DNA from 2 places in the Mesorhizobium sp. M0037 genome. Region 2 is predicted to be linked to the other one. Evidence: predicted binding sites of a transcription regulator. Region 2 holds the regulator's gene; the other holds the start of a gene.
What was found. The regulator LexA, encoded in region 2, represses DNA repair genes until DNA is damaged. The targets are predictions, from matches to a motif close to TGTTCNNNNTGTGTTCNG.

Region 1 (4,304 bases), on a different contig from region 2:
GACGCCCGACCGCCGCTATCTTGTGCCCTGGCTGATGCAGATGGTGCTGGCGGCGCGGGCCGGCAGCATCGACATGCTCGACGGCGTCTCCAACGATTTTCGCGACCTCGACGCGTTTGCGCGCGAATGCACGGAAGCCGCTGCCATGGGGTTCGATGGCAAGACGCTGATCCACCCCGCCCAGATCGAAACCACCAACCGCGCCTTTGCGCCCGCGCCCGAAGCTCTCGCCGAGGCGCATGCGGTGAAGGATGCCTTCGCCTTGCCGGAAAATGCCGGCAAGGGCGTGATTGCTCTGAACGGCAGGATGGTCGAGCGGCTGCATCTGGCGCAGGCCGAGAAATTGCTGGCGAAGGCCGCCGCCATCGGCGCATGATTGCCTAAGCCGGCTTCGGAATACCCCGCCCTACAAGACAGAACTTACGACAGGACCTGACCCATGAGACTCTACCGCTTTCTGTCCGCCCCCGATGATTCCACCTTCTGTCACAAGGTAACCGCGGCGCTGAACAAGGGCTGGCATTTGTACGGCTCGCCGACCTACGCCTATGACAAGAAGACCAAATCGATGCGCTGCGGCCAGGCGGTGGTGAAGGATATCGACGGCCAGGAATACGGGCCGGATACCAAGCTGAGCGACTGGTAGGCTTTGCCAGGCACGGACGCAGGCTGTGTCGAGATTCAGGTCAGGCCGAGCCGAGAACAGTGGTTTCCGAGAACCGGAGCGGAGCGTACTTAAAGTACGCGAGCACCGGAAGCGCAGGAAGCTGCCGTTCGCAGGCCGGCTTCACCTGAATATCGGCGCAGCCTCACTCCGCCGCCTCTTCGATTTTCTCCATATCATCATCCGACAGGCCGAAATGGTGGCCGATCTCGTGGATCAGCACGTGGGTGACGATGTCGCCCAGCGTCTCTTCGTTCTCGGCCCAGTAGTCGAGGATGGCGCGGCGGTAGAGGGTGATGCGGTTCGGGCCTTCGCCGGTCTGCGGGTTCCAGCGCTCGGCGATGCCGCGGCCCTCGAACAGGCCAAGCAGATCGAACGGCGTCTCCAGCGACAGATCGTCCATGATCTCGTCGGTCGGGAATTCGGCGATCATGATGACGATCTCGCCGGTCAGCTTGCGGAAATCGTCGGGCAGATGCGCGTACGCCTCCAGCGCCAGAAACTCCATCTCCTCGATCGAGGGCGAGAGTTCATCGTGCCAGGTGCGGGTCTTGTAGATGCGGGCCATGCTTTGTCCTTTGATCCCGGCATATAGGCTTTCCCTCCGGACTCGGCAAATGGACGGGTACCTGGCCGATGACTGTTTCTTTGCGCCGAATGGCTGCGACCAAAGTCCAAGGTTGGCCTCGCCACCTTTGATCAAGGAATAAATTCCTTCTGACTCCGCTTGACTCTTTCGGCACCCTCTGGAATCTATAGGAACATAACAGGAACAATTATGAGAGAAATTGACCGTCATGGCGACATCAGCCGTGGCGCGGGAGACTGTTTTTGCCCTGCGCCGCCAGATCGCGAAGATCGAGGGAACGCTGCCCGAGCGCCTGGCCGTGCCGGCCGGCGAGCGACCTCGTGCGCGTGCTGAGGGCTGTCTCCACGCCGCGCCTGAACCCGATTCCGATGTTACCATCATCCGGCGCGGGCTTGCCGCAGCTTCGCCGGATGCTTTCCTGGCCACCGGCATCGAACGCCTCGATGCGGCCCTCAGCGGCGGCCTTCCGAAAGCTGCCTTGAGCGAAATCCATGGCCTTGAGACCCGCAATGCCGGGGCCGTCGCAGGCTTTGTGCTGTCGCTTGTCAGCCTGATCCTCAAGGGCCAGCCCTTGCCCGTGCTGTGGATCGGCACGTCGGAGATTTTTCGCGAGGCCGGCTTTCCCTATGCCAGGGGATTGCAGGGCATGTTCGGTATCGCACCGGAGCAGTTGCTGTTTTCCGAGGCGCCGAAACTCACCGATGCGCTGTGGGTAGCCGAGGAGGCCGCCAAGATGACGGCGCTCGCCGCAATCATCCTCGAAATCCGTGGCAGCCCGCAGCGGCTCGACCTCACCGCGACGCGCCGGCTGCACGCGCGCGCCCAAAACGCCGGCCGGCCGGTATTCCTGCTGCGCCAGGCCGGCGAAGCCGAGCCGACCGCCGCCCCGGTGCGCCTCATCGTGTCGGCTGCACCAGCGACATCGCGCCGGACGATCGCCGGGCCGCTTGCCGGGTCGATCGGCCACCCTGCCTTCACCGTCAGCATCGGCAAGAGCCGCACCGCTCTGCCTGGACAATTCACACTGGAGTGGAACCCCGATGAACACGCATTCGAAGAAAGAAAGCCCCGCGAAAAACGGCCAGAGAATTCTGTCGCTGTGGTTCCCGCATCTGGCGGCCGAACGGATCCTGCGCCAGCGCCTGGGACGGTCGTGGCGTTCCCGGCCTTCGGATCATTTCCCGCTCGTGATCAGCCATCGCGACCGCAACGCCCAGCGCATATCGGCCCTCGACGAGCGGGCTGAGGCGCTGCATCTGAAGCCTGGCATGGGCATTGCCGACGCCCGTGCCATGCATCCCTCGATCGACATTGTCGAGGCCGATCCGGAGGCCGACCGCCGGCTGCTCGAAGGCCTCGCCGACTGGTGCGACCGCTATACGCCGCTGGTGGCGCTTGACGGCGTCGACGGGCTTTATCTCGACGTCACCGGCTGTACCCACCTGTTCGGCGGCGAGCGCGCCATGCTGGACGACATCCTTGCGCGGTTTTTCCAGCAGGGTTTCGATGTCCGCGCCGGGTTGGCCGCGACGCCGGGTGCAGCCTGGGCGGCAGCGCGCTTTTGCGGCGACCGCATCGTTGTCTCCGGCGAGGAGGAAGCGCTGCTCGCCCCCTTGCCGCTGGCCGCACTGCGCATCGAGGCCGATATCCGCGCCAGCCTGGAAAGCGTCGGTCTGCGCACCGCCGGCGCGGTCATGGCAGCGCCGCGAGCGCCGCTCGCCCGCCGTTTCGGCGCGACCTTGCTGTTGCGTCTTGACCAGGCGCTCGGCCGCCTCGACGAGGCGGTATCGCCGCGCCTGCCGGTGGCCTCGCTTTCGGTCGAACGCCACCTGGCCGAGCCGGTCGTGCTGACCGCCGAGATCGAACGGCTGGTGCTCTTGCTGGCGGTGACGCTGAAGGCCGATCTCGAACGCCGCGGCGAGGGCGCAAGGATGCTGGCGCTGCTGTTGTTTCGCGTCGACGGCGCCGTCAGCCGCATCGCTGTCGGCACCTCGCGTCCGCTGCGCGAACCGAAGCTGATCCAGCGCCTGTTCCATGAGCGGCTGGCCGCGCTCGAACAGGACATCGATGCCGGCTACGGCTTCGACCTGGTTCGGCTTTCGGTGCTGGCGGCCGCCGGCTTCGACATGCAGCAGGCCGATTTGACCGGCGAGGCCGAGGATGACGGCGCCGACATGGCACTCTTTGCCGACCGCATCCGCGCCAGGCTCGGCGACAGTGCGGTGCTGAAACCGGTCGCCCTCGAGAGCCATCTGCCGGAGCGCGCCATCGCCACCATCCCGTTCTCGGAAGCGCCACAACGCAAAACACCGCTCAGGAAGCCGGGCTCGAAAGACGCGCCGCGCGCAACCATCTTCCCGCCGGAACGGCCGATCCGGCTGTTCCGTTCGCCCGAGCCGATCGAGGTGCCGGCCACCGAAATGCCTGAGGGTCCGCCGATGAATTTCCGCTGGCGCCGCGCGCTCTACCGGGTCGCGCGCGCCGAGGGGCCGGAACGCATCGCGCCGGAATGGTGGCGTGAAACGTCAAGCGATCCGCTCACATCGACGCGTGACTATTTCCGGATCGAGGATGCCGACGGCCGCCGCTACTGGCTCTACCGGCAAGGCCTCTATGGCAACCCGCAGGTGCCGCCGCGCTGGTTCATGCATGGGGTCTTCGCATGAACGCGCTGACCGTCATCCCCTATGCGGAATTCGGCATCCAGTCGAACTTCTCCTTCCTGCGCGGCGCCTCCAAGCCGGAGGAGCTGGTGGTGGCGGCCAAATTCCTCGGCTTTTCCTCGATCGGACTGGCAGACCGCAACACGGTGGCCGGCGTCGTGCGCGCCTGGCAGCAGGCCAAGGTCGAGAAGCTCGCCTATCACCCCGGTTGCCGCCTGGTGTTCGGCGACGGCACGCCGGACATTCTCGCCTATCCGCAGAACCGCAAGGGCTGGGGCCATCTCTGCCGCATGCTGACGCAAGCCAATTTGCGCGATGAAAACGAGAAGGGCGCGACCCTTCTCCAGCGCAGCGACCTGCTCGAATGGGGCGACCTGCTGTCGCTGGC
Region 2 (4,304 bases):
GTTTGCCGTGCTCAGCGCGCTGGCGATGCCGTTCGGCGCCGACGGACCGTTCCTCTATGTGATGGGCAAAGGCCTGACGGCGATGATCGCTATATCGGCCTGGATTTCCGAGCGCTCGCCGGTCGACGCCGTCGGGCTGATCTCCATCCGCTCGGTGCTGTTAGTGGCGGTCGCCCTCGTCATCGCCACCATGGCCACCACCTGGCTCAGGTTGGCGGCCGTGCCTTTCGCGCTGGCCGGCCTGTTGACGGTGCCGCAGGTGCTTACGCCAGACGTGCTCATATCCGAGGATGCGCATCTGGTGGCCATGCCGATCGGTGGCGGCGAACTCGCCCTCAACCGCGAACGCTCCAACGAATTCACCACGGACAATTGGAAACGGGCGCTGCGGGCCGAAACCATTATCCCACCTGAGATTTTCGAGGCAACAGATACGCGGTTCGATCTCGATCCGCTCGATCTGACGCCCGGCTCGCCCTTCTATTGCACCGGCGATCTCTGTATCGCCCGGCACCCTTCCGGAGCCATTGTAGCGCTTGCGAAAGACCGCAAGACGGCGCGGCCGGCCTGTGCCTTCGCGAGCCTGATCGTCATCGATGACGCCACCGCCTACAATCCGTGCCGCGACCCGCTGGTGCTGGTCGTGACGAAGAAACAGCTGGCCCGCGACGGCAGCGCCGCCGTCTTCTTCGATCCGCAATCGGCAGCTGCAGCGCCAACCATCCGCTCGCCGTCGACAAGCCGTATCGCCCCTGGCACGAGCAACGCCGCTTCTCCCGCGAAGCGCGCGGCCTGCCGCCTTACAACCAGCGTGAAAAGTACAAACCCAAGCCGGCTCAGTAGCGCCGGATCAATCCGACAAGCTTGCCCTGCACCTTCACCCTGTCCGGTCCAAAAATGCGGGTCTCGTAGGCCGGGTTGGCGGCTTCCAGGGCGATCGAGGCGCCCTTGCGGCGGAAGCGTTTCAGGGTCGCTTCCTCATCGTCGACCAACGCCACCACGATCTCGCCGGGGCTGGCTGTGTCGGCATTGCGGATGATGACCGTGTCGCCATCGAAAATGCCGGCCTCGATCATCGAATCGCCCTTGACCTCGAGCGCGTAGTGTTCGCCGCCCATGATCATATCGGGCGGCACCGAGATCGAATGGGTCTGATGCTGGATGGCGTCGATCGGCACGCCGGCGGCGATGCGTCCCATAACCGGGATTGAAATCGCGGAAACGGCATCGTCATTGCCGGCCGACATCGAACGCGACGGCGAGCCCGGCTTGATCTGGCGGCCGAGACCGCCTTGGCCCAACGCGCCTTGTCCTTGGCCGCCTTGCCCTTGGCCGGTTTGACCAAGACTGCCCTGAATGATGCTCGGCGAAAACTTCCTCGCCGCATTGAGGCCTGGTGCGATCGAGTCGGGCAGCCGCAGCACTTCCAGCGCGCGCGCCCGGTTCGGCAGCCGGCGAATGAAACCGCGCTCCTCAAGCGCCGTGATCAGGCGGTGGATGCCGGACTTGGAGGCGAGGTCGAGCGCTTCCTTCATCTCGTCGAAGGACGGCGGGATTCCGCTCTCCTTCAGGCGTTCATGGATGAACATCAGAAGCTCATGTTGTTTGCGCGTCAGCATCGCGGCCCCCAAGGGTTCTGAAACCAGAATCAGAAAAAACAAACCCAGAACAAACACTATCTGTTCCAGTTGTGTTCCGCAACCTTTTAAAGTTTAATGAATGTGTTGACGTTTTGTTCAGCGTAACGTTCGGCGCTGCGAGCGCCGCCTGCGCCCAGTTGCCAGCAACGGGGTGAAACGAAGACAAAGTGCCCTGCGTCGTCGGCTACGATCGCCGCTTCCTTTTCGGACGGGGCTGCGCAGCATCCGCGCGGGGTTCTCTCTGGGCATAGACCCGCAGCGTGTAGCCGATGTGAGCGGTCATCAGAGTTTTCGCACGTTCGACGTCGCGATCGAGGGCCGCTTCCATCAGGGCGGTATGGTGTTCGATCGCCACGGCGTCGCGCAGGGCCGCCACGGCCTTCCGGTGTCCGTCCGTGCGGCCGGCGGCGGCGCGCAGCGTCGGGGCCAGACCCAGAAAGCGGTGATGGCGATGCAATTGGTCGGAAATCGTTGCATTGAAGCGCAGCAGCCAGCTGGATGTCGCGGCACTGAGCAGCGCCGCATGGAAGGCATCGTGTTTTTCGTACCACGCGTCGACCGCATCATCCGATGGATCGTCGAGAACAGACCCGCACCGTGAGAGACGATAGTGGGCGGCAACGACCGCGTCTTCCCACTCACGGTCGCCCTTCTCGATCGATTCCACCAGCAGGGGCAGTTCGACCACCAGCCGCGCACGCGCCAAATCCTCGAGCTCCGCCCGAGAGACGGGAGCGACCGCAAACCCGCGGTTGCTGATGGCGGTCACAAGCCGTTCCGCCTCCAGCCGCGACAGCGCCTCGCGCAACGGCGTCCAGCCGATGCCGTAGGTGTTGCGCAGCGTGCTCAGCTTCAACGGCGCGGCAGGCGCCAGCCGGGTCGCAAGAATATCGCGCCTGAGCAGGCGATAGGCCACTTCCGTCTTCGAGGTCTGCTCGTCATCCAGCATCGTGATCCATCAGACATAAACGCTCGGGCGGATCATTATATATCAAAGCCTTTCAGTGGGTGAATTATATATAATGTTTGACAGTTCAAGGGCGACCACTCAAGATCGCCGGCATGTTTGGGCGGCAGGCTCCGCCGCGCGCGTTTGTCCATGGAGGGGCGCCGGATCATGAGCACGACACCCGATCTCGCTACAATCGAAGCAATGGATGCCGCCGATCCGCTGCGCTCCATGCGTGAACGCTTTGTCTTGCCGCAAGGCGTGATTTATCTCGACGGCAATTCCCTGGGCGCCGCGTCAGCGGTCGTCTTCAGCGAACTGCAGCAGGCCGCCACGCAGGAATGGGCGCACGACCTCATTCGCGCCTGGAACACCGCCGGCTGGTTCAACATGCCGGTGGAACTCGGAGATCAGCTCGGGCGACTGATCGGCGCGGCTGATGGGCAGACGGTGGTCTGCGACACAACCTCGATCAACATCTACAAGCTGCTGCACGCAGCGCTCGGCATGCGGCCGGATCGGTCGGTCATCGTTGCCGAGGGCGACAGTTTCCCGACCGACCTCTACATGGCCGAAGGCGTCGCCTCGACCCGGCCGGGAACGCGGCTGCGGCTGGAGGGCGTCGACGCGGCCGCAATCGAGGAGCTGATCGACGACAGCGTTGCCGTCATCCTGGTCAACCACGTCAACTACAAATCCGGCCAGTTGCGCGACATGGCGGCGCTGACGCGCAAGGCACATGACGCCGGCGCGCTGATCATCTGGGATCTCTGCCACACGGCCGGCGCCTTGCCGGTCGAACTTGACCGTGCCAATGCCGATTTCGCCGTCGGCTGCACCTACAAATACCTCAATGGCGGCCCGGGCTCGCCAGCCTTCATCTACGCGGCCGAGCGCCACCATGACGATGCCCACCAGCCGCTCAGCGGCTGGTGGGGCCATGCGCGGCCCTTTGCCTTCGAGCAGGGCTTTGCCGTCGGCAGCGGCATTCGCCGCTTCCTGTGCGGAACGCAGCCGGTGCTGTCGATGCGGGCGCTCAAGGGCGCGCTCGATATCTGGAACGACGTCGATATGGCGGCGGTGCGCAGAAAAAGCATCGCGCTGACCGACCTGTTTATCCAGCTCGTCGAAGCCAGATGCGGCGCCTACCGGCTTGAACTGGAAAGTCCTCGCGACGGCAGCCAGCGCGGCAGCCAGGTGTCGTTCCTCCATCCGCATGGCTATCAGGTGATGCGCGCGCTGATCGAGCGCGGCGTGATCGGCGATTTCCGGGCGCCGTCGACCATCCGTTTCGGCTTCACGCCGCTCTATGTCGGATATGGCGATGTCTGGCAGGCGGTCGAAGTCCTGGAGGATATTCTGCGCACCGGCGCCTGGCAGGACGCCCGCTTCGCGGTGAAGACCGCGGTTACGTGAGAAACCAGAGCAATTTCAGGAAAAGTGTGAAGCGGTTTTCCGTCCGAAATTGCGTCAATCAAAGAGCTAGAGCATTTCGCCGTTTCCGTTAAACGGTGAAATGCTCTAGAGCCGGGTGCGGACCGTCCAGAGCTCCGGAAACAGCACGACCTCCAGCATCTTCTTCAGATAGGAGGCGCCTGAGGTGCCGCCGGTGCCGCGCTTCAAGCCGATGATGCGCTCGACCGTTGTGACGTGGTTGAAGCGCCAGCGGCGGAAGTAATCCTCGAAGTCGACCAGCTTCTCGGCCAGTTCGTAGA

Region 1: NKJ78_RS28360 (ImuA family protein) is a predicted target of LexA. The motif match lies at 1,422-1,439, and genes of this name have one in related genera.

What each region holds. Positions count from the first base shown of each region.
Region 1 covers NZ_JAMYVB010000027.1:770-5,073, forward strand. Annotated here, with positions in the region: gene NKJ78_RS28345 (HpcH/HpaI aldolase/citrate lyase family protein) at 1-376, shown strand, start outside; gene NKJ78_RS28350 (DUF1737 domain-containing protein) at 440-646, shown strand; gene NKJ78_RS28355 (metallopeptidase family protein) at 810-1,232, opposite strand; gene NKJ78_RS28360 (ImuA family protein) at 1,462-2,499, shown strand; gene NKJ78_RS28365 (DUF6504 family protein) at 2,441-3,919, shown strand; gene NKJ78_RS28370 (error-prone DNA polymerase) at 3,916-4,304, shown strand, end outside.
Region 2 covers NZ_JAMYVB010000001.1:759,344-763,647, forward strand. Annotated here, with positions in the region: partial or broken gene NKJ78_RS03970 (ComEC/Rec2 family competence protein) at 1-843, shown strand, start outside; gene lexA (transcriptional repressor LexA) at 837-1,619, opposite strand; gene NKJ78_RS03980 (GntR family transcriptional regulator) at 1,825-2,589, opposite strand; gene kynU (kynureninase) at 2,758-4,005, shown strand; gene kynA (tryptophan 2,3-dioxygenase) at 4,111-4,304, opposite strand, start outside.